One region of the Variovorax sp. J31P179 genome, then DNA from elsewhere that is predicted to be linked to it. Evidence: predicted binding sites of a transcription regulator. Region 1 holds the regulator's gene; the other holds the start of a gene.

The links. The regulator FliA, encoded in region 1, starts transcription of late flagellar genes. The targets are predictions, from matches to a motif close to CTAAAGTTTNNNNNNNNNNNGCCGNTA.
Region 2: a site for FliA is predicted at 10,180-10,206, ahead of flgM (flagellar biosynthesis anti-sigma factor FlgM). Genes of this name have one in related genera too.

The regions. Positions count from the first base shown of each region.
Region 1 covers NZ_JASZYL010000020.1:33,079-44,976, forward strand. The annotation lists gene QTI17_RS31760 (CheR family methyltransferase) at 1-136, shown strand, start outside; gene cheD (chemoreceptor glutamine deamidase CheD) at 133-792, shown strand; gene QTI17_RS31770 (protein-glutamate methylesterase/protein-glutamine glutaminase) at 789-1,874, shown strand; gene cheY (chemotaxis response regulator CheY) at 1,905-2,294, shown strand; gene cheZ (protein phosphatase CheZ) at 2,299-2,940, shown strand; gene flhB (flagellar biosynthesis protein FlhB) at 3,060-4,199, shown strand; gene flhA (flagellar biosynthesis protein FlhA) at 4,196-6,292, shown strand; gene flhF (flagellar biosynthesis GTPase FlhF) at 6,295-8,796, shown strand; gene QTI17_RS31800 (P-loop NTPase family protein) at 8,807-9,688, shown strand; gene QTI17_RS31805 (RNA polymerase sigma factor FliA) at 9,730-10,464, shown strand; gene QTI17_RS31810 (porin) at 10,548-11,651, shown strand; gene QTI17_RS31815 (hypothetical protein) at 11,769-11,898, shown strand, end outside.
Region 2 covers NZ_JASZYL010000012.1:10,502-22,399, forward strand. The annotation lists gene QTI17_RS26190 (methyl-accepting chemotaxis protein) at 1-1,364, opposite strand, end outside; gene QTI17_RS26195 (chemotaxis protein CheW) at 1,402-1,917, opposite strand; gene flgJ (flagellar assembly peptidoglycan hydrolase FlgJ) at 1,967-2,935, opposite strand; gene QTI17_RS26205 (flagellar basal body P-ring protein FlgI) at 2,943-4,082, opposite strand; gene QTI17_RS26210 (flagellar basal body L-ring protein FlgH) at 4,084-4,767, opposite strand; gene flgG (flagellar basal-body rod protein FlgG) at 4,764-5,546, opposite strand; gene QTI17_RS26220 (flagellar basal body rod protein FlgF) at 5,575-6,318, opposite strand; gene flgE (flagellar hook protein FlgE) at 6,365-7,591, opposite strand; gene QTI17_RS26230 (flagellar hook assembly protein FlgD) at 7,641-8,327, opposite strand; gene flgC (flagellar basal body rod protein FlgC) at 8,348-8,743, opposite strand; gene flgB (flagellar basal body rod protein FlgB) at 8,789-9,196, opposite strand; gene flgA (flagellar basal body P-ring formation chaperone FlgA) at 9,409-10,110, shown strand; gene flgM (flagellar biosynthesis anti-sigma factor FlgM) at 10,234-10,527, shown strand; gene QTI17_RS26255 (flagella synthesis protein FlgN) at 10,524-10,976, shown strand; gene QTI17_RS26260 (zinc-binding dehydrogenase) at 11,008-11,898, opposite strand, start outside.

The sequences.
Region 1 (11,898 bases):
GCCGCTGCTGAAGACCAACGGCCTTCTGTTCGCGGGCCATTCGGAGAACGCCTCGCTGGTCAACCAGACCTTCAGGCCGCTCGGGCAGACGGTGTACGAGCTGGCGCGCGCAAAGGGCAAGGCAGGGGTGCCATGAATGCAGTCGTGCCCGGGTCGCTGGCCAACCATCACTATTTCGACCGCGACGTCGGCAGCATGGCAGTCAAGCTGCTGCCTTCCGAGTACTTCGTGACCACCACCGACACGGTGCTGACCACGGTGCTGGGGTCGTGCGTGTCGGCCTGCATCCTCGACACCGACAACGGCGTCGCCGGCATGAACCACTTCATGCTGCCGGAGGAGGGCGACTCGGTCGCCCGCGACGCCACCGAGTCGATGCGCTACGGCGCCTACGCGATGGACGTGCTGATCCGCGAGTTGATCCGCTCCGGCGCCCGGCGCGAGCGGCTGCAGGCCAAGGTGTTCGGCGGCGCCGCGGTGCTGGCCAACATGACGACCCTCAACATCGGCGACCGCAATGCCGATTTCGTGCTGCGCTACCTCAAGTCCGAACGCATCAGCGTCGCGGCCCAGGACCTGCGCGGCCAGCATGCGCGCCGCGTCTGCTTCATGCCGGCGAGCGGCAAGGCGGTGGTGCGCAAGCTGCGGGGGCAGAACGACGTGCAGGCGATCCAGCGCGAGGAGGGCGAGCTGCTGCGCATGGCCCTGCCGCGACCGGCGCTCGACCTGCGCAAAACCAACGGCCCGGTCGGCGAGAGCCCGCCGTGGGCCAGAAGCAAAGGAAGCTGGTGAGCGCGAACAAGATCAAGGTGCTGTGCGTCGACGACTCGGCGTTGATACGCAGCGTGATGACCGAAATCATCAACAGCCAGCCGGACATGACGGTGGTGGGAACGGCCGCCGATCCGCTGGTGGGGCGCGACCTCATCAAGGTCACCAACCCAGACGTGCTGACGCTGGACGTCGAGATGCCGCGCATGGACGGCCTCGAGTTCCTCGAGAAGCTGATGCGGCTGCGGCCGATGCCGGTGGTGATGGTGTCGTCGCTGACCGAGCGCGGGTCGGAGATCGCGCTGCGCGCGCTCGAACTGGGCGCGATCGACTTCGTGACCAAGCCGCGGCTGGGCGTGCGCGACGGCCTGCTCAACTACACCGAGCTGATCGCCGCCAAGATCCGCACCGCCGCCAGTGCACGGCTGCTGCCGTCGCGGCATGCCGCGTCGGCCCGGCCGGCGGGCGAGCACGCGCCCGAGGCACTGCTGCGCAGCCCGTTGCTGAGCACCGAGAAGCTGATCATCATCGGCGCCTCCACCGGCGGCACCGAGGCGATCCGCGAGGTGCTGCAGCCGCTGCCGCCGGACAGTCCCGCAATCCTGATCGCGCAGCACATGCCCTCGGGCTTCACCAAGTCCTTCGCCCAGCGGCTCGACGGCCTGTGCCGCATCACGGTCAAGGAAGCCGAGCACGGCGAGCGGGTGCTGCCGGGCTATGCCTACATCGCGCCGGGTGGCTTCCACCTGTCGCTCGGCCGCAGCGGCGCCAACTATGTGGCGCACCTCGACCAGGAGCCGCCGGTGAACCGGCACCGCCCTTCGATCGACGTGCTGTTCGACTCGGCCGCCAGGCATGCCGGCAAGAACGCGATCGGAATGATCCTCACCGGCATGGGCAAGGACGGCGCCGAGGGGCTGCTGCGCATGAAGCGCGCCGGCGCCCACACCTTCGCCCAGGACGAGGCGAGCTGCGTCGTCTTCGGCATGCCGAAGGAAGCCATCGCGATCGGCGCGGCCGACGAGGTGGCGCCGCTGGGCGAGATGGCGCGCCGCGTGCTGGCGCACCTGCGCACCTTCGGTGCGCGCACGAATCGGGTTTGACAACGAACTGTTTGAGTGGAGAGAAACGTGATTGACAAGAGCATCAAGATCCTGGTCGTGGATGACTTCCCGACCATGCGCCGCATCGTGCGCAACCTGTTGAAGGAGCTCGAGTTCCTCAACGTCGATGAAGCGGAGGACGGCGCCGCCGGCCTCGAGAAACTGCGCGGCGGCAGTTTCGGCTTCGTGGTGTCGGACTGGAACATGCCCAACATGGACGGCCTGACCATGCTGCAGAACATTCGCGCCGATCCCGAGTTGGGCAAGCTGCCGGTGCTGATGGTCACGGCCGAAGCCAAGAAGGAAAACATCGTCGCGGCGGCCCAGGCCGGCGCGAACGGCTATGTGGTCAAGCCTTTCACGGCCGCCACGCTCGAAGAGAAGATCACCAAGATCTTCGAAAAACTGGCGAAGGGGTGAGGCCATGAGCAAGAACGCGTTCGACGCCGAACAAGGGAACACCGCTGAAGAGTTGCTGGGCCGCATCGGGCAGTTGACGCGTCAGTTGCGCGAAGGACTGCGCGAGCTGGGCCTCGACAAGGAAGTCGCCAAGGCGGCGCAGGCCATTCCCGATGCGCGCGACCGGCTGGCCTACGTCGCCGCGACCACCGAGCGGGCGGCCCATCGCGCGCTCAATGCCATCGATGTCGCGCAGCCGCTGCAGGAAGGGCTGGCGAGCGACGCCAAGGGCCTGAGCAAGCGCTGGGACGAGTGGTTCGCCGACCCGATCGAGCTCGACCATGCGCGCGAGCTCGTGATGGACACGCGCGGCTTCCTGCAGGACGTGCCGCAGAAGACCAATGCCATCAACTCGCAGCTGATGGAAATCCTGATGGCGCAGGACTTTCAGGACCTGACGGGCCAGGTCATCAAGAAGATGATGGAAGTGGTCAACGACGTCGAGACCCAGCTGCTGCAGGTGCTGATCGACAACTCGCCGGCCGAGAAGCGGCAGGAGATCGTCAGCAACAGCCTGCAGAACGGCCCGCAGATCGTGCCCGGCAATCCCGATGCGGTGGCCGACCAGTCGCAGGTCGACGATCTGCTGGAGAGCCTTGGCTTCTGAGGCCTCGATCGAGCGAGAAGGAGGGCGATTGCGCTCTTGATCGGGCGATTGTTCCGGCCCTCCGAATCGAATAATCAGTCATGTGCAGGCGTTTCTCGCCTGCTGCTCCAGGAGCATGAATGGCTGAGGAAAGCGATCTCGAAAAAACGGAACCCGCCTCCGAGCGGCGCCTCGAAAAGGCGCGCGAGGAAGGCAATGTGGCCCGCTCCCGCGAGCTGACCACGCTGGTGATGCTGTCGACGGCCATCGGCGGGCTCTGGTTCACCGCCGAGTCGCTCGGCGCCAGCCTCAGCGCCGCCTTGCGCCGCGGCCTGCAGTTCGAGCGCGGCATCGCCTACGAGCCCCAGCAGATGCTGGCCCGCACCGCCTGGATGGTGATGCAGACCTTGCTGGCGATGGCCCCCCTGTTCGCCATGATGGTGGTGGCCGCGGTGGTGGCGCCGATGATGCTCGGCGGCTGGCTGCTGTCGGGCAAGGCGGTCTCGCCGAACTTCGGCAAGCTCGACCCGCTGGCCGGCATCGCGCGCATGTTCTCGACCCAGTCGCTGGCCGAGCTGATCAAGGCACTCGCCAAGTCGCTGCTGATCGGCGGCGTCGCCTACCTGGTCATCATGGATGACCTCGAGCACGTCATGGCGCTGCTCGGCCAGCCCGAGTCGACCGCCTTGCCGCACACCATCATGCTGGTCGGGCGCAGCTGCGCCCTGATCGCGGCGGCGCTGGTGCTGGTGGCGCTGGTCGACGTGCCCTGGCAGCTCTGGACCTACTACAAGAAACTGCGCATGTCGCGCGAGGACGTGCGCCAGGAGCACAAGGAAAGCGAAGGCGACCCGCACATCAAGGCCCAGATCCGCCGCCAGCAGCAGGCGATCGCCAAGCGCCGGATGATGGCCGAGGTGCCGAAGGCGGACATCGTGGTCACCAACCCGACCCATTTCGCGGTCGCGCTGAAGTACATCGACGGCGACATGCGCGCCCCGCGCGTGGTGGCCAAGGGCACCGACCTGGTGGCGCAGCGCATCCGCGAGATCGCGGCCGACAACAAGGTCGCGATCCTCGAGGCGCCGCCGCTCACGCGGGCGCTCTACAAGCACACCCGCCTGGGCGACGAGATTCCCTCGGGCCTCTACACCGCCGTGGCCGAGGTGCTGGCCTGGGTCTATCAGCTCAAGCGCTGGAAATCCGAAGGCGGCGAGGCGCCGCGCATGCCGACCGACGTCGCGGTTCCTGACGAACTTCAATACACCGTGCCCGTATGAACGCGATGACCAACCTGATGCGTCTGCCGACGCAGTTCTTCTCCGGCAACCAGTTCAAGGGACTGGCCGGGCCGATTCTCATCATCATGATCCTGAGCATGATGGTGCTGCCGCTGCCGGCCTTCCTGCTCGACCTGCTGTTCACCTTCAACATCGCGCTGTCGGTGATGGTGCTGCTGGTCAGCATGTACACCATGAAGGCGCTCGACTTCGCCGCCTTCCCCGCCGTGCTGCTGTTCTCGACCCTGCTGCGGCTGTCGCTCAACGTGGCCTCCACCCGCGTGGTGCTGATGCACGGCCACACCGGCCCCGATGCCGCCGGCAAGGTGATCGAGGCCTTCGGCCACTTCCTGGTCGGCGGCAACTTCGCGGTCGGCGTGATGGTCTTCATCATCCTGGTGCTGATCAACTTCATGGTGATCACCAAGGGTGCGGGCCGGATCGCCGAGGTCGGCGCGCGCTTCATGCTCGACGCCATGCCCGGCAAGCAGATGGCGATCGACGCCGACCTCAACGCCGGGCTGATCGGCGAGGACATCGCCCGCAAGCGCCGCACCGAAGTCGCGCAGGAGGCCGACTTCTACGGCTCGATGGACGGTGCCAGCAAGTTCGTGCGCGGCGACGCGGTGGCCGGCCTGCTGATCATGGTCATCAACATCATCGGCGGCCTGGTGGTCGGGGTGGCACAGCACGGGCTCGACTTCTCGACCGCCGGCAAGACCTACACGCTGCTGGCGATCGGCGACGGCCTGGTGGCGCAGATCCCGGCGCTGGTGATCTCGACCGCGGCCGGCGTGATCGTCTCGCGCGTGACCACCGACGAGGACGTCGGCAGCCAGCTCACGGGCCAGCTGTTCTCCAACCCGCAGGTGCTGTTCCTGACCGCCGGCATCATCGGCCTGATGGGCCTGATCCCGGGCATGCCGAACCTGGCTTTCCTGCTCATCGCCGGCGGCCTCGCCTGGCTCGGCCACAACCTGCTCAAGCGCAAGCCGAAGCAGGCGGCCGAAAAAGCCGCCGCCGCGGCCCAGGCCGCGCTGCCGGCAGCCCCCGAGGCGGCCGAAGCCAGCTGGGACGACATCGCGCTGGTCGATCCGCTCGGCATGGAGGTCGGCTACCGGCTGATCCCGCTGGTCGACCAGTCGCAGCAGGGCGAGCTGCTCGGCCGCATCAAGAGCATCCGCAAGAAGATCGCGCAGGAGATCGGCTTCCTGGTGCCGGTGGTTCACATCCGCGACAACCTCGAGATCAAGCCGAACACCTATGTCATCAGCCTGAAGGGGGTGGAGATCGGGCGCGGCGAGGCCTTCCCGAACCAGTGGATGGCGATCAACCCGGGACAGGTCACGGGCAGCCTGCCCGGCACGCCGACCCAGGACCCGGCCTTCGGCCTGCCGGCGGTGTGGATCGACGGCAACCTGCGCCAGCAGGCGCAGATCCACGGCTACACGGTGGTCGATGCCTGCACCGTGATGGCGACCCACCTCAACCACCTGATCCAGACCCATGCCGCCGAGCTGCTGGGCCGCCAGGAAGTGCAGCAGCTGCTCGACCAGATCGCCAAGACGGCGCCGAAGCTGACCGAGGACCTGGTGCCGAAGCTGATCTCGCTGAGCACGCTGCACAAGGTGCTGCAGAACCTGCTCGGGGAAGAGGTGCCGATCCGCGACATGCGCACCATCCTCGACGTGCTGGCCGAGCATGCGCCGACCGTCAAGGACGCGACCGAACTCACGACGCTGGTCCGCCTGGCCCTGGGCCGCGCGATCACGCAGCAGCTGTTCCCGGGCGATGCCGAGCTGCAGGTGATCGGGCTCGACGGCTCGCTCGACAGCGTGCTGCAGCAGGCCATGACCAGCAGCAGCGGCATCGAGCCCGGCCTGGCCGACAACCTGCTGCGCCAGGCGCAGGCCGCCATCGTGCGCCAGGAGCAGATGGGCCTGGCGCCGGTGCTGGTCGTCCAACACGCATTGCGCGTGCTGCTGTCGCGCTTCCTGCGCCGCAGCCTGCCGCAACTCAAGGTGCTCTCCCATGCAGAGATCCCTGACTCTCGCAACATCAAGATCACCGCCACCATCGGAGGAAGAGTTTGAACATGTCTACAGACGTGCGGACCACGGCCCGCAAATTCGTCGCGGCGACCAGCCGCGAAGCCCTGCGCCTGGTCCGCGAGGCACTCGGTGCCGAAGCCATCGTGCTGAACCATCGCGCGACACCCGAGGGCGTCGAGATCGTCGCCATGGTCGAAGGCGAGATGACGCAGGCGGTGGCGAGTGCCGCGCCGGTCGTGCCTGTCAGGGCGCCGCTGCCGGCAGCGCCGGTCGCCCCGGTGATGCCGGTCGCCCCGGCAATGCCGGCGCTGCCGGCGATGGCGATGCCCGTGGCCGCCCCGGCCGTCGCGCCGGCGCCCGCCGCCCCCGTGGCCCGCGCGCCCGCCGCTGCGCCCGCACCGGCCGACATGGTCATGAACGAGCTCCATTCGATGCGCGGCATGCTCGAGGAGCAGCTCGCCAGCGTGGTCTGGAACGACCGCCAGCGCCAGGACCCGGTGCGCGGCCGCCTGCTGCGCACCTTGCTCGGTGCCGGCTTCAGCGCCAAGCTGTCGAAGGCCATGCTCGAGAAGCTCCCGACCGGCCAGAGCTACGCCGAAGGCATGGCCTTCGCGCGTGCCGAACTGATTCGCGCGGTGCCGGTGCACGAGGACGAGGACGCCCTGCTCGCGCAAGGCGGCGTGTATGCGCTCATGGGCCCGACCGGGGTCGGCAAGACCACCACCACCGCCAAGCTGGCGGCGCGCTGCGTGATGCGCTTCGGTGCCGACAAGCTGGCCCTGGTGACCACCGACAGCTACCGCATCGGCGCCTACGAGCAGCTGCGCATCTACGGCCAGATCCTCGACGTGCCGGTGTTCGCGGTCAAGGATGCGGCCGACCTGCACCTGGTGCTGCAGGACCTGCGCGACAAGCACATGGTGCTGATCGACACGGTCGGCATGAGCCAGCGCGACCGCTCGGTGTCGGACCAGATCGCGATGCTGTGCAACAGCCACCGCCCGGTCAAGCGGCTGCTGCTGCTCAACGCCACCAGCCACGGCGACACCCTCAACGAGGTGGTGCATGCCTATCGCAACGGCGGTGGCGGCAACGAGCTGGCGGGCTGCATCTTCACCAAGGTCGACGAGGCCACCCATCCCGGCGCGCTGATCGACACCGTCATCCGCCACCGGCTGCCGGTGCACTACATCTCCAGCGGGCAGAAGGTGCCCGAGAACCTCATGCTGGCGGACCGCGCGCAGCTGGTCGACAGCGTGTTCCAGCCGCGCCGCCACAACCCCCTGTTCGTGCCGGCCGAGGCCGACATGCAGGACGACGCCGCGGGCGCGGCGCCGTCGGCCCAGGTCGTGCAGGCGCAGGCCGAGGCCGAGCGGCTGCGGCTGCAATACCAGAACCTGATCCGCGCCATGGCGCACGATGCCCAGGAACTGGCGACCGCGGCCGGCGCGCTGGCCGGTGCCCAGATCGGCTTCGAGGGCGCACGCCGGCTGTGGCGCAACGCGGGTGACGAGGCGGTTGGCCAGAAGGCCGTGCTGGAGGACCTGATGGTGCAGGCGCGCAGCGAGGTCGCGGCCGGCTGCGAGACGCACGTGCTGGCGCTCTCGGGCCAGGTCGGCCTGCGATCCGACGAGGGCGGCGACGCCTACGAATGCCAGGGCAGCTTGCTGCTGTCGGATCGCAGCGGCCTGCCGCTGGCGGCGCCCAACCAGTGGCTGTCGACGGCGGCGGTGGCCGGGGGCGCGGAGACGCGGCGCAAGCCGGGGCTGCGCCAGGTCCAGTGGTTGCGCCAACAGTCGCTCGGCCGCACGCTGGTGCACGTGCTGCCGCGCCTGCCGATGCCCGAGTCGATGGTCGAGTGGCAGGCCCAGGGCCAGCGCTGGCTGGCGCGCGCGCCCGGCGCGACGGCGGTGATCGACCCCGTGACCGAAGCGCCGGGCAAGCTGGCCCGGCTCGGCCTCGAATTCGGCCCGGCGCGCCCCGTGAGCTTCCGCGGCAAGCCCGCGCTGCAGTGCGAGGCACAGGCCGAGGTGCTGTTGCGCCTCGGCGCCTCGGCGACGATCGACCGGCGCGCGCTGCCGCTGCTGCGCTGCGTCGTCACCCGCGTCCTCGATGCACGCGGCCAGAAGATCCTGGCCCAGAGCTACCTGCTGTCGAACCTCGGCAGCGAGGTGAGCGCGCAGCAGCTCGCGCAATGGCAGGGCTGGGCGGCCGAGGCCGATCCCTGCTTCCGCCTGCTGCGCCAGGGCGTGCAGCTGATCGGCGGCATGGGCGAACTGGGCGATCCGGACATGATGAAGCGGCTGCTGATCGCCGGCCAGGTGGGCACCACCGTGTGGCGGCTGCTGCAGGCCAGGGGCGAGTGGGCCGACCGCACGCGGGTGCTGCTGAACCAGCTCTCGGGCCGCCCGGCGCGCTCGAGCCGGCCGCTGACCGGCAACGCGCTGTATGTCGGCGTGGGCAAGCTCTTCATGCTGCTCGAGGCCCTGGGCACCGAGTCCACCGCGCCGACGCAGCCGGCCCGGGTGCTGGCGCCGCAAGGTTGAGGAGCCGCACATGACCAAGCTGGTTGCAGATCAGGCCGACGGATTGCGGCGCCTGCTGGCCCATACGCCCACGCGCGTCGTCGCGGTCGCGGCCATGGGCCCGGGCGGCGGCGCCACGGAGGCCGCCATGAACCTCGGCGCGGCCCTTGTCCAGCAGGGCAGGGACGTGCTGGTGCTCGACGAACACGGCGGGACGGCAGCGGCGATTTGCGCCGCCTGGGCGATCGATCCGCTCGGCGACCTGGCCGACGTGGCCGACCGGCGGCTGACCTGCGAGGGCGCGATCGCCCGGGCCGGCTGCGGTGTCGGCGTGCTGCCGGCGCCGCTCGGCGACCGGCATGCCGAGATCGATCCGCGCCTGCTGTGCCGCGGCGGCGTGGTGCTGATCGCCGCCCGGATCGACGGCGAAGGCCGGCTGTCGGCGCTGGCCCAGGCAGCCGACGAACTGCTGCTGGTGCTGCAGCCGAACGCCGCGTCGATCACTTCGGCGTACGCGGGCATCAAGCGCCTGCACTATGCGCATGGACTGAAGCAGCTGCGCTTCCTGGTCGACGGCGTGGCCGGGCCCGAGGAGGCGCAGCAGATCACCACCAACCTCGCGAGCACCGGCAGCCGCTACCTCGCGGTGTCGCTGGAAGCGGCCGGGTGGGTGCGCGCCGATCCGCATCTGGCGGACGCCCGCCGGCTGCGCCAGAGCGTGGTCGAGGCCTTCCCGGCCAGCGCGGCGGCGGTCGACTTCCGCCGCGTCGCGGTCGACATGGGCGGCTGGCCCTGGCGCACGCGTGCGCCCGCGGCCCGTCCCGCCCGCGCCGTGGCGCCGCCATCGCACGGGCCGCGGGTCGAGCTGCCGCGGGGCCGTGCGATGGCCGCGGCGCGCTCCGCCATCGCCTGAACCGGCGAACCGAACAACCGACATGCAACGAAGGAGCGCACGTGTACACCGCACAGGGCACCATTGAGAAGTCTCACCTGCTGGCGCAGCACCAGCCGCTGGTCCGGCGCATCGCGCTGCAGATGATCGCCAAGCTGCCCGCGAGCGTCGAGCTCGACGACCTGATCCAGGCCGGCATGCTGGGCCTGCTGGACGCATCGAGCCGCTACCAGGACAACAAGGGCGCGCAGTTCGAGACCTTCGTGAGCCAGCGCATCCGTGGCGCCATGCTCGACGAGCTGCGCGCGAGCGACTGGGGCTCTCGCGGGCTGCGCCAGTCGGCGCGGGCGGTCGAGAAGGCGGTCCATGCGCTCGAGCACCGGCTCGGCCGGGCGCCCACCGAAGGGGAGATCGCGAAGGAGATGAAGATCGACCTCGAGGCCTACCAGTCGCTGCTGCAGGAGATCCAGGGCTGCCAGCTGGTCTATGTCGAGGACTTCGCCAAGGGCGAGGCCGAGAACCCCTTCCTCGACCTGCATGCGCAACAGGCGCGCAAGGGCCAGGGCGCGAGCGACGACCCGCTCGAGCAGCTGATGGAGAGCGGCTTCCGCCACCAGCTGATCGATGCCATCTCGGCGCTGCCCGAGCGCGACCAGCTGCTGCTCAACCTGTACTACGAGGAGGAGCTGAACCTGCGCGAGATCGGCGCCATCCTCGAAGTGAGCCAGAGCCGGGTCTGCCAGCTGCACAGCCAGGCGATCAGCCGGCTGCGGGCCCGGCTGAAGGACATCCTCTAGGCGCGAAATCGTCGCCTCCGGTGCGCATCGCTCGTCTATCATCGCCGGCGGAGCGGGTGCGCAATGCGCAGAGGAGCAGCCCAATGAACAGAGCCAGTCTTGCGGCCATCGCGGGGAGTGCCTTGTGCGCCTCGGGAGCGGCCTTCGCCCAGACGAGCCAGGTGCAGGGCCCGGTCACCGGCAGCAGCGTCACGCTGTTCGGCGTGGCCGACGCGGCGGTGGCCTACGGCAGCGGCAGCATCGCCACCAAGACCCAGCTGATCAGCAGCGGCAACACCGCCTCGCGCCTCGGCTTTCGCGGCATCGAGGATCTGGGCGGCGGCCTGGGGGCGGGCTTCTGGCTCGAAGCGGGCGTCAGCCTGGACACCGGCACCGGGGTCGCGGGCAACACCAACAACCAGGCGAGCGGTGTCACCTCGGCCGACGCCTTGAGCTTCAACCGTCGCTCCACGGTCAGCCTGTTCGATCTCTGGGGCGAGCTGCGGCTGGGCCGCGATTTCACGGCCCACTACCGCAACCGCACCGACGTCGATCCCTTCGACAACAACGGCGTCGGCACGATCCAGCCGCAGGCCGGCTCGATCGCCGGGCCGACTTCGCCCCGGGCCTCGAACATGGTGGGCTATTTCCTGCCGCCGGGCCTGGGCGGCTTCTTCGGCGAAGTGCAGTACTTCATGGGCGAGAACCAGAAGCACACGCCGGGCGCCGACGACGGCACCGGCTTCAGCGGCCGCGTGGGCTGGCGCTCGGGCCCCTTCGGGATCGCGGTCGCGACGGCCCTCACCGACTACCAGCAGACCCCGACCAACGGCGACATCCGATCGACCAATGTCGGCGCCAGCTACGACTTCCAGATCGTCGAGGTCTCGGCCGGCTACTACCGCGACAAGGTCGAGAGCTTCCAGCCCGTCACCGCGACCGGCTATGCGGTCGGCTTCATCGTGCCGGTCGGCATCGACCAGATCAAGTTCGCCTGGTCGCGCTACGGCACCGATGCCATCGGCGATCCGGCGGCGCGCAAGCTGTCCCTGGGCTATGTCTACAGTTTCTCGAAGCGCTCGGTGGCCTATGCGACCTACTCGCACCTGAGCAACAGCGGCGGCTCGGCGGTCGGCCTGAACGGCTCGATCACGGCGCCCGACCGCAGTTCGAACGGGTACGACCTCGGGTTGCGCCACAGCTTCTGATCGGGGCTGGTTCCGTCCGGGCGGCGGGGGGGCCGCCAGCCAGCGCTTGCCATCAAGAATTTGTTACAGTGTGTTTCATTCGAAAACACAACAACACAACTTGGTGGAGACCAGCGAATGAGAAAGTGGAACCTTGCCGCAGGCATCCTGGCTGCGGTGGCTTTGGCATCGTGTGGCGGCGGTGGAGGCGGCGGCGGCGGAGGCCTGGCGGGCTTTGCCGCCAAGCCGGCCTTGACCACCTCGGTGA
Region 2 (11,898 bases), on a different contig from region 1:
GCCGTGATCTCGCCCATGATGTCGGTCACCCGCTTCACGCTGCCCACGATCTCTTCCATCGTGTGACCCGCCTCGGCCACCAGCGCGCTGCCAGCGCCCACCTTGCCCACCGAATCGTCGATCAGGCCCTTGATCTCCTTGGCCGCCGCCGCCGAGCGCTGCGCCAGGCTGCGCACTTCCGACGCCACCACCGCGAAGCCGCGGCCCTGCTCGCCGGCGCGTGCGGCTTCCACCGCCGCGTTCAACGCCAGGATGTTGGTCTGGAACGCGATGCCGTCGATCACGCCGATGATGTCCACGATCTTCTTCGACGATGCGTTGATCGACGCCATCGTGTCCACCACCTGGCTCACGACCTCGCCGCCCTTCACCGCCACCTCGGAGGCCGAGGCCGCGAGTTGATTCGCCTGGCGTGCGTTGTCCGCGTTCTGCTTGACGGTGCTGGTGAGTTCTTCCATCGAAGCGGCCGTTTCCTCCAGCGAGCTGGCCTGCTGCTCGGTGCGCGAGGACAGATCCTGGTTGCCCACGGCGATCTGCCCCGAGGCGGTCACGATCGAATCGGTCGCGGTCTTGATGCGCCCGACCAGGTCGGTCAAGGTGTCTTCCATCTCGCCCATGCCGCGCAGCAGCCGGCCGAAGTCGCCGCCGCGATCGGTCTCGAACTCCTGGCTGAGGTCGCCCGAGGCCACGGTGTCGGCGATCAGCAGCGCCTCGTCGATCGGCTGAACGATGCTGCGCGTCAGCAGCCAGGCCAGGATCGATCCGAGCGCCAGCGCGATCGCCGCCAGCACCAACAGGTTGACGCGCCCCGAGCGGTAGAGTGCATCGATCGCATCGGCCGACTTGTCGATCTGTGCCTGTTCATGCGCCAGGATGGCGCGGATGCTGGCGTCGTAGCTGTCGAGCGTCGGCACCAGCTTGTCCCTGGCGATGCGCATCGCCTCGTCGTGCTGGCCCCCGGCCTTGAGCTTGAGAAGCATGCTGCGCAGCTCGATGTAGTCGGCGCGCTTCTTCTTGATGTCGGCGACCAGCGCGATTTCTTCCGGCGAGTCCAGCATTTCCTCGAGCTGCTTCTGGGTCTCGGAGATCGTGACGCTGATCTTGCTCATGCCCTTCTGCAGGTAGTCCTGCACCTGCGGGTCATCGGTGTTCAACAGCGCATAGGTCCGCACGCTGTTGGTGCTGGTGCCAAGCAGCCAGCCCGCCGCCAGGCGCTCCTTGGCGAGCGAACGCTTCGCCATCTCGTGGGTCGCATCGCCGACCGCCTGCAGCCGCAGCACGCCGATGCCGGCGATGGCGGCCACCAGGGCCAGGATCACGGCGAACCCGCCACCCAAACGGGTGCCGATCTTCCAGTCTTTCATTGCGTCTCCGATTGCCAAGTTGTTCCAGGTGACTGCGTCAGGCCGCCAACTTCTCGATCAGCCCCATGTCGTCGCTGGACATCAGGCGGTCGATGTCGACCAGGATCAGCATTCGTTCTTCGAGCGTGCCCAGCCCGATCAGGTAGTCGGTGTCCAGCACCGAGCCCATCGCCGGCGCCGGCTTGATCTGCTCCGGCGTCAAGGTGATCACATCCGACACGCTGTCGACCACCATCCCGACCACCCGGCCGCCGATGTTCAGCACGATCACCACCGTGAACTGGTCGTAGCTCGGCGTGCCGAGCGCGAACTTGATCCGCATGTCGATGATCGGAACGATGATCCCGCGCAGGTTCACCACGCCCTTGATGTAGTCCGGCGCGTTCGCGATCCGCGTCACCGCGTCGTAGCCGCGCAGCTCCTGCACCTTCTGGATGTCGATGCCGTATTCCTCCGCGCCCAGCGTGAAGGTGACGACCTCCAGGCGGTTCGCGGTCGCATTCGCGGCGGCAGTGCCGGCCGCATGGGATGGAGGGCTCGAGATCTCTGCCATGGGGTTCCTTGGAGTCGGATGGGAAGGTTGTTCGGATGGATATCGGCAGTCAGCCGAATTTCTGCATGATGCGAACCAGTTTTTGTCCGTATTGCGGATCGGTGGCGTAGCCCGCGCGCTGCAGGCCGTGCGCGGCTTCGGTCGGGTCGTCGGTCGCCAGCACGTTGGCGTAGCGCGGGTTGCGCGTCATGAAGCGTGCGTAGTCGGTGAAGGCCTCTTCATAGGAGCCGTAGGCCCTGAACTTGGCGCGGATGCGCTGCGGCTCGCCGTCCACGTACTCGGTGGTGGTGGTCTCGACCACCGGCCCCTGCCAGCCGCGGTCGGCCTTGATGCCGAACAGGTTGAAGCTCTGGGTGCCGTCGTCGGCGCGGATCTCGCGCTTGCCCCAGCCCGATTCGAGTGCCGCCTGGGCCAGGATCAGCGGCGCCGGCACGCCGCTGGCGGCGCTCGCGGCCTGCGCCGAGGCACCCATGCGGTTGACGAAACTGTCGACATGGCCCTGCAGGTTGGCCACGGCGCCCGCCGTGCCGCCCGATCGGTCGTTGTTGACCTTGTAGGCGCTCAGGTCGACGCGGCTGGAAGGCGCCGAGCCGAGCGGGATGCCCGCCTGCGGCGACAGCGGAAGGCCGCCGCGCGGCGCCAGCGACATGCCTGCCGGGTTCGGCTCGCGTTCGTCGGTGCCGGCAGCCGCCGAGCGCTGCAACTGCGCCAGCATGGCCTCGGCCAGCCCCAGGCCCCAGCCGGAGAGGTTCTGCGCCAGCTGCTGGTCCAGCATCGAGGTGTAGATCTTCTCGTTCTGGCCGTCGAGCAGGCCGCTGGAAGGCGTCGCCTCCCGCATGCTCTTCAGCACCATGTTCATGAACATGGCCTCGAACTGCCGCGAGACCTGCTTGAGGCCTTCTTCGGGCGAGGCGCGCACGGTGCGCCGCAGGGCGTCGACGCCCTGGACGTCGAGTGCGAAGCGCTGGTCGAGCGCACCGGCGCGATCGACCCCTGTGTTGGCTGCGGAAATCGCCATGCCGGCCTCAGATGATCTCGAGCTCGGCGCGCAGGGCGCCGGCCGTCTTCATGGCCTGGAGGATGGACACCAGGTCCGTCGGGTTGGCGCCCAGCGTGTTGAGGCCCTTGACCACGTCGGCCAGCGAGGCGCCGCCGCGGATCATCTGGAGCGCGCCGCCCGGCTGGTTGATCGAGATCTCGGAAGTCGCAGAGGTCACGGTCCGGCCGTTCGCGAACGGACCGGGCTGGCTCACCAGCGGGTCGGTGTTGATGACCACCGACAGGCTGCCGTGCGCCACCGCGCAGTCGTTCACGCGGACCGCCTGGTTCATCACCACCGAACCGGTGCGGGCATTGATGACCACCTTGGCCACCGCCTGTGTCGGCGTGATCTCCAGGCCTTCGAGCCGGGCCAGGAAGCCGACCCGCTCCTGCGCCGATTCGGGCGCCCGCACGCGGATCACGCGGCCGTCGACCGCCTCCGCCAGGCCGCCGCCGAACTGCCGGTTGATCGCCTCGACCGCCCGCTGGGCGGTGCCGAAATCGGAGCGCATGAGTTCGAGCGTGACGGCGCCCTCGCCTCCGACCGCGGCCTCGACCGCGCGCTCGACCGTGCCGCCGGCCGGGATGCGGCCCGAACTCAACTGGTTGATCTGGACCTTGCTGCCGTTGGCCGATGCACCTGCGCCGCCGACCACCATGTTGCCCTGCGCGATGGCATACACCGCGCCGTCGGAGCCCTTGAGCGGCGTCATCAGCAGGGTGCCGCCGCGCAGGCTCTTGGCATTGCCCATCGAGGACACCGTCACGTCGATGGTCTGGCCGGGCCGCGCGAAGGCGGGCAGCTGCGCCGTCACCATCACGGCCGCCACGTTCTTGAGCTGCATGATGCCCACTTGCGGCACCGTGATGCCGAGCTGCTGCAGCATGTTGTTCAGGCTCTGCGTCGTGAACGGCGTCTGCATCGTCTGGTCGCCGGTGCCGTCGAGGCCCACCATCAGGCCATAGCCGATCAGCGGGTTGTCGCGCACGCCCTGGATGCTGGCGAGCTCCTTGAGCCGCTCGGCATGCGCAGGCACGGCCAGCAGGAACGCGCAAGCCGCGGCGAACGCTGCAAGAGGCTTGGCGAAGCGCGTCGAAGCGCGCGAAGAGGGGGTGTTTTTCATGCTAGAACGGCATCACGTTCAGGAAGATTCGCTGCATCCAGCCCATCTGCTGGGCCTCGTCGATGTAGCCCTTGGCCGTGTACTCGATGCGCGCATCGGCCACCTGGGTCGAGAGCACGGTGTTGTTGCCGGTCACCGTGCGCGGGTTCACCACGCCCGAGAAGCGAATGAACTCGGTGCCCTGGTTGATGCCCATCTGCTTCTCGCCGCTGACCAGCAGGTTGCCGTTGCCGAGCACGTCCACCACCGTGACCGTGATCACGCCGCTGAAGGTGTTGGCGGCGTTGGCGCCGCCCTTGGCGGTGAGCGCGTTCTTGCCCGAGAGCTTGGCGTCCTGGTCGTTGAGAAGGCCGCCGAGGAACTTCGGAATGGTCGCGAAGGCGGCCGAGGCGCTGCCGTCGCGGCTCGCGTTGGCGCCGGAGTTCTTGCTGGCGTTGACCTTCTCGCTGATGACGATGGTCAGGATGTCGCCGACGTTGCGCGGGCGACGGTCCTCGAACAGCGCGACGCCGCGCGCGCTGTCCTGCCAGATCGCGCCGGTGGGCACGCGCGGCTGCACCGGGATCATCGCATCGGCGCGCGCCGTCATCGGCTGGTGCACCAGCGGCTCGCGCGGCACCAGCGCACAGCCCGTGGTCAGCGCGATGCCGAGCCCCGCCAGAAGAAGACGCGTGAACGCGATCACAGCTGGGCCAGCCTTTGCAGCATCTGGTCGGAGCTCTGGATCGCCTTGCTGTTGATCTCGTAGGCGCGCTGCGTCGCGATCATGTTGACCAGCTCCTCGACCACGTTGACGTTCGAGGCCTCGGTGTAGCCCTGGCTCAGGATGCCGGCGCCGTCGAGGCCCGGGTTCAGCAGGTTCGGCGCGCCGGACGAGTCGGTCTCGGTGTAGAGGTTCTCGCCCTTGCTCTCGAGGCCGGCCGGATTCAGGAAGGTGGCCAGTTGCAGCTGGCCGACCTGCACCGTGGCCGTGCTGCCGGCCTGGGTCACCGAGACGATGCCATCGCGGCCGACCGTCATGCTGGTGGCGTTCTGCGGGATCGTGATCGGCGGCTGGATCGTGAAGCCGCTGGCGGTCACCAGCTGGCCGTCGCGGTCGGTCTGGAACGAACCGTCGCGGGTATAGGAGGTGGTGCCGTCGGGCATCAGCACCTGGAAGAAGCCCGAGCCGTTGATCGCGACATCCTTCGGGTTGTCGGTCTTGGTCATGTTGCCCTGGGCATGGATGCGTTCGGTCGCGACCACGTGCACGCCGGTGCCGACCTGCAGGCCCGAAGGCAGGCGGGTCTGGTCGGAGGTCTGGCCGCCGACCTGGCGCAGGTTCTGGTACATCAGGTCCTCGAACACGGCGCGGCTGCGCTTGAAGCCGGTGGTACCGACGTTGGCCAGGTTGTTGGACACGACGTCGAGCTGCGTCTGCTGGGCTTCGAGGCCGGTCTTGGCCACGTAGAGGGAACGAATCATTGAATTACTCCTGCGAAGGGTTTGCGGCTCAGCCGTAGGCCAGCAGCTTGTTGGCCGACTGGGCGTTGGTGTCGGCGGTCTGGATCGACTTCATCTGCATCTCGAAGCTGCGGCCGTTGGCGATCATGGCCACCATGGCCTCGACCGGATTGACGTTGCTCCCCTCGACCATGCCGGCGGCGACCACCACGTTGGCATCGGCCTCGGGCGGGCGCACGCCGTCGCGCATGCGGAACAGGCCGTCGTCTCCGCGCACCAGGTCGCGGCTGTCCGGATTGACCAGCTTCAGCTTGCCGACGTTGGCCACGCCGACGTTGGCGTCGCCCGCGCCGCGCGCGGCGATCGTTCCATCGGAGGCGATCGTCACGATCGAGCCGGGCGGGATCACCAGTGCGCCGCCGTCGCCGACCACCGGCCGCGCGCCCATCGTCGTCACCTGGCCATCGGGACCGACCTGCAGGTTGCCGACGCGGGTGTAGGCCTCGCCGCCGCCGGGCGCCTGGACCACCAGCCAGCCCTCGCCGCGCACCGCGACGTCGAGGTCGCGGCCGGTCTCGGTCAGGGGCCCGTGCGAGAAGTCGGCGCCGGGCGTCGTCGCGGTGACGAAAGCCCGCGTCGGCGCCTCCTCGCCCACCACCGGCACCGCGCGGAAGGTGTTGATCTGCGCCCGGAAACCCGGGGTCGAGACGTTCGCCATGTTGTTGGCGACCGAGGCCTGCTGCTCCATGGCCTGCTTGGCGCCGCTCATCGCGACATACAACATTCGATCCACTGTGTGCTCCTGGTATTGAGAGGCTGCGTCTGCTCGGAACCCCGCGTCAGCGGATGTTCATCAGCGTCTGCATGACCTGGTCCTGCGTCTTCACGGTCTGTGCGTTGGCCTGGTAGTTGCGCTGCGCGACGATCAGGTTGACCAGCTCGGCGGTCAGGTCGACGTTGGAGGACTCCAGCGCACCCGCGGCCAGCGAGCCCTGCTTGGTGCCTTCGCCCGGCGTGCTGGTGAGGGCCGCGCCCGAGGCCTGGGTCTCGGCGTACATGTTGTCGCCCTTGGGCTCGAGGCCGTTCGGGTTCGCAAAGGAGGAAAGCACCACCTGGCCCAGGAGCTTGGACTGCTCGTTGGAGAACTTGCCGGTGATCGTGCCGTCCGGATTGACCGAGAAGGACGTCAGCACGCCGGAGGTGTAGCCGTCCTGGCTCAGCTTGCTCATGCCGTTGGCGGTGCCGAACTGCGTGGTGCCCGAGAGGTCTAGCTTGATGTTGACCGGCGACGATCCGTTCGCGAAGTTCATGGCCGGCAGGGTGATCGCGCCGCTCGCGGGCGCCGTGAGGTTGCCGTTGGTGTCGAAGGTCATGCCGGGCGCGGCACCGGAGATCGGGGCGCCGGCGTTGAGCGCCACGCCGTCGGCCGTGGCGTAGACGTCCCATGCGTTGGCAGCGTTCTTCACGAAGTAGACCGACAGGTCGTGCGCGTTGCCGAGCGAGTCGTAGACCGGGCCGACGGCGTTGGAGTAGTTGAAGGTGGCCGAATCGGTCGGGTTGAACGGCGTCTTGGTCGGCACCGTGCTGCGGGCGTCGAGGTTGAACTCGGCGTCGACGCCGGTGGTCGCATTCGGCGTCATGGCCTGCGTGGGGATCTGGATCGCCGCCGGCGTGCCGCCGTTGATGCCGCCGCTGGCATTGACGCCGTAGCCGGTCAGGCGCAGCCCGTTGGCGTTGACGATGTAGCCGTCCTTGTCCTTGGTGAACTGGCCGTTGCGGGTGTACATGATCTCGCCGCTGGTGCTGGCCATGCGGAAGAAGCCGTCGCCGCTCAGGATCGCGACGTCCAGCGGACGGCTGCTGCTCTGGGTCACGCCCTGCGTGAAGTTCTGCACCACGCCCGACACCGAGGCGCCGAGCCCGATCCGCGAACCGGCATAGATGTCCTGAAAAGTCGCGGCCGCGGACTTGAAGCCGATGGTGCCGGAGTTGGCGATGTTGTTGCCGATCACATCGAGGTTCGCGGCGGCCACGCCGAGCCCGCTGACGCCCTGGGAAAAGCTCATGATGAATCCTTGTTTCGAAGCAATGAAGAAAAGAGAAGCACGCTGCGCCTCAGAGGAACATGCGCACGTCGGACAGCGCGATGCTCTGGCCCGACGCCAGTTCGAGCGTGACGCCGGTCGCACCCTGCTTGACCGCCGCGACCTGCGCGAAGGTCAGTGCCGTGGCTTCCACGGCCGTGCCGCCGTTGCTGGCGGCCACGGTGAACTTGTAGCTGCCCGCGGGCACCACGTTTCCGGCGTCGTCCTTGCCGTCCCAGGTGACGGCGTTGACGCCTTCGGTCATGCCGCCGGCCTCGATCGTGCGCACGGTCTTGCCCGAGGCGTCGACGATCTTGATCTCGACATCGGCGGCCGTTCCCGGCAGCTGGACCGCGAACGCCTGGACGGCCGGGTCCTTGCCCTCTTCCGCCGCCTTGGTCGCGAGCGTGTTGCCCGGCGACAGCACGTTGTAGCCAATCAGCGAGGCCGCCTGCAGCACCTGGTTGGAGCCGGTCTGGCTCACCAGGCCCGACAGCGTGCTGTTGAGCTTCTCGATGCCGCTCACCGTGCTCATCTGCGCCAGCTGCGAGGTCAGCTCGGCGTTCTCCATCGGATTGAGCGGGTCCTGGTTGTTGAGCTGCGTCACCAGCAGCTTCAGGAAGCGCTGCTCGCTGTCGGAATTGGAGACGCTGGCGGTGCTGGCCGCTGCGCTGGCCGCGTTGGCGCCGGAGATCGAGGAGGTGTCGGTGATGGCCATGGAATCTTTCTGCTGTGTTGTTACTGGCCGATGGTCAGTGTCTTGACCATCAGCGTCTTGGCGGTGTTGAGGACCTCGACATTGGCCTGGTAGCTGCGCGAGGCCGAGATCATGTTGGTCATCTCCTCGACCACGTTGACGTTCGGCATCGCGACATAGCCGTCGGCGTTGGCATGCGGGTTCTTGGGGTCGAAGAGCATCTTGGCGGGCGAGGTGTCCTCGATCACGCCGGCGACCTTGACGCCGCCGATGTCCTGCCCGCCCGAGCCCGCGACCTCGAACACCACCTGCTTGGCGCGGTAAGGCTGGCCGTCGGGGCCGGCCACGCTCTCGGCATTGGCGAGGTTGCTGGCGGTCACGTTCATGCGCTGCGATTGCGCGGCCATGGCGGAACCCGCCACGTTGAAGATGTTCATGGAAGCGCTGGGAAGCGGCATTTCGTTCTTTCTTCTGGCTGCCGCTTACTGCTGCACAGCCGACAGCAGCGACTTGATCTTGGCGTTGATCACCGTCAGGTTCGACTCGTAGCGCAGCGCGTTGTCGGCGAAGTTGATGCGCTCGGCATCCATCTCGACCGTGTTGCCGTCGATGCTCGACTGGCTGGGCACGCGGTAGAGCAGGTCCTGGTCGGGCATCGATTTCGACTCGCCGGCCAGGTGGCGCGACGAGGTCGTGGCGAGCGCGAAGGACTGCGACTGCCGGCCCTGCTCCACCGCCTGCGTCAGCCGGCTGGCGAAGTCGAAGTCACGCGCCTTGTAGTTCGGCGTGTCGGCGTGGGCGATATTGGCCGCCAGCACTTCCTGGCGCTGGGCCCGGAGATTGAGGGCTTCGCGGTTGAAGGCGAGCGCCGCATCGAGCTTGTCGATCATGGGGTTCCATCGGTTGACGTCGCGTCCGCACAAGACGGGATGGCGACAGATGGAAAGCGAGTCTATGCATGCATCGCGTTCGCAATGGGCTGAACAAAGGGGGTTTTCGCCAGCACTTCGCGACTTCGCGGTGTGGGCTCGATTCCTAGAATCTCCTGGCGCCGGTGTCCGTCCCCCTTCTGTCTTCCACCCGCGCTTGCCGAGGCTTCCCCATGCAACACCGCTTCTGCAGCACCCGCTTGCTGCGCATCGCAATCCCCGCCCTGGTGGCCATGGCGGGCGCCAACGGCGCCGCGGCGCAGCAGCTGCCGGAAGCGGCCCGGGCCGCGATCGAAGGCCTGCTGCAGAGGCAGTCCAACGGACTGCCCGGCAAGCCCAGCTTCAGCACCAAGGCCACCGCCGCACTGCCGCCCTGCGACGACTACGAGGCTTTCCTGCCCAATGGAGCGACGCCCCGCGGCCGGATCTCCATCGGCCTGCGCTGCCGCGGTGACAAGCCCTGGACCCGCTTCGTGCCGGTCCAGGTGGCCATCGAGGGCCGCTACTACGTCGCGGCGCGCGCGATCGAGGCCGGCCAGACCCTGGGCGAGGCCGACGTCACCGAGCGCAGCGGCGACCTCGGCGACCTGCCGCGCTCGGTGGTCACGGAGGCTTCGGCGCTGCAGGGCGTGGTGGCCACCAACCGGATCGCCGCCGGCGCGCCGCTGCGCAAGGAGTCGATGCGCGGCGTGGTCGCGATCCAGCAGGGCCAGACCGTGCAACTGGTGGCCCAGGGCCCCGGATTCACGATCAGCACCGAGGGCAAGGCCCTGACCCGGGCCGAGGTCGGCGCCACCGTCCAGGCCAAGACCCGCGACGGCCGCCTGCTGACCGGCGTTGCGACCGAGGACGGCCAGATCCGGCTCGCCCAATAGGGCCACCGGGCTGCCGCCCCCCATGGTTTTCCATCTGCGCGCCCGCTCGCGAATTGTGCAAACTCCGACCTAAAGTTCTGGCTGCGTCCGCCGATATACGGGTCAGCCCTTTGAGGAACCATCTTGAAAATCGATCCATCCGGCCTCCCGGCCACGCCCCAGAGCCGCCCGACCAAGGCGCAAGCCGCCGCCGCGAGCGGCGTCGATGGCGCTGCGGCGCCCGCCACGGACGGTGCCCAGCCCATGGGCCAGGTCCGCACCCTGCCCGGCACGCCCGGCGGCGACTTCGACGCCGCCCGGGTCGCGGCGATCCGCGAGGACATCCGCGCCGGCCGCTATCAAATCCACCCCGACCGCATCGCCGACGGCCTGCTGGCCAGCGTGCGCGACCTGCTCGATCCGGAAGCCAAGCCATGAACACGATGCTGCTCTACCTGCATGCCGAGAAGACCTGCGTCGAGGAATTCCTCGCCGTGCTGGACCAGGAAGAACAAGCCATGGCCAACGCCCGCTTCAGCGAGCTGACGGCGATCACCGACGAGAAGATCGCCCTGCTGGACCGGATGGCCACGCTGGACCGCCAGCGCGAAACCGCGCAGGTCGCACTGGGCTTCGAACCCGGCCCCGCCGGCGCCGAAGCCGCAGCGGCGGCCGCCGGCGAAGCCACGCGCCAGGCCTGGACCGCCCTGCTGGCACTGGCCGAGGACGCCAAGGCGCGCAACATGCGCAATGGCTCGATGGTCCACACGCACCTCGACTTCACCCAGCGCGCGCTGCATTTCCTGCAATCGAGCGTGCAGTTGTTCTACGGCCCCGATGGGGTGCGCAAGACCGCCGGCGGCGGCAACCGCCTCGCCCTCGGCTGAAGCCTTCTCGGCGCCCTCCGCGGGCGCCGATTCACTTGTTGGGGTTGAGCAGGGCCTTCTCGCCGGTCGCGTGGCGCGAATAGACGGCGATCTGCGCCAGGTCCAGCGCCTCGACCAGCGAGAGTTCCGCCGTGTAGTGGCTGGCGAAGGTGGTCTTGAGCTCGGCCGCCACCCGCGCCTTGAGCTTCGCGGCGCCCTCGGGCCCGATCTTCTGCAGGAACGGGAACAGCAGCCAGCCCCCCATGCCCCAGCTCATGCCGAAACCGCGCGTGAACTCGGTCGGGCCACGGTCGAGGCCGCCGTAGATGTAGACCTGCTTGTGGGTGCTGGAGCCGTAGCGGCTGTATTCGGTGGCGGTCTTGTTCAGTGCCGCTTCCATGCAGGTCAGGATTTGCCCGGCCAGCTTGCCGCCGCCGATGGCGTCGAAGGCCAGGGTGGCGCCGGTGGCGACCAGCGCATCGGTCAGGTCCTGCATGAAGGTCGGCGAAGTGGCGTTGCAGACGTACTTCGCGCCGAGGCCGCGCAGGATGTCTTCCTGCTCCTTCTTTCGCACGATGTTGACGAGCGGGATGCCGTCCTGCAGGCAGATCCGGTTCAGCATCTGCCCCAGGTTGGACGCGGCGGCGGTGTGGACCAGGGCCTTGTGGCCCTCCCGCCGCATGGTCTCGACCATGCCGAGCGCGGTCAGCGGGTTGACGAAGGCGGACGCGCCCTCGGCCGGCGTCTGGCCGTCGGCCAGCGGCATGCACTGGGCGGCGGCGATCGTGCGGTACTGCGTGTACATCGCGCCGCCGAGGGCCGCCACGGTCTTGCCCAGCAGGGCCTGGGCCTCGGGCGAGGCACCCGCGGCGACGACCACGCCGGCGCCTTCGTTGCCGACCTGCATCGACTGGTCCAGGCGACCGGCCATGCTCTTCAGCGC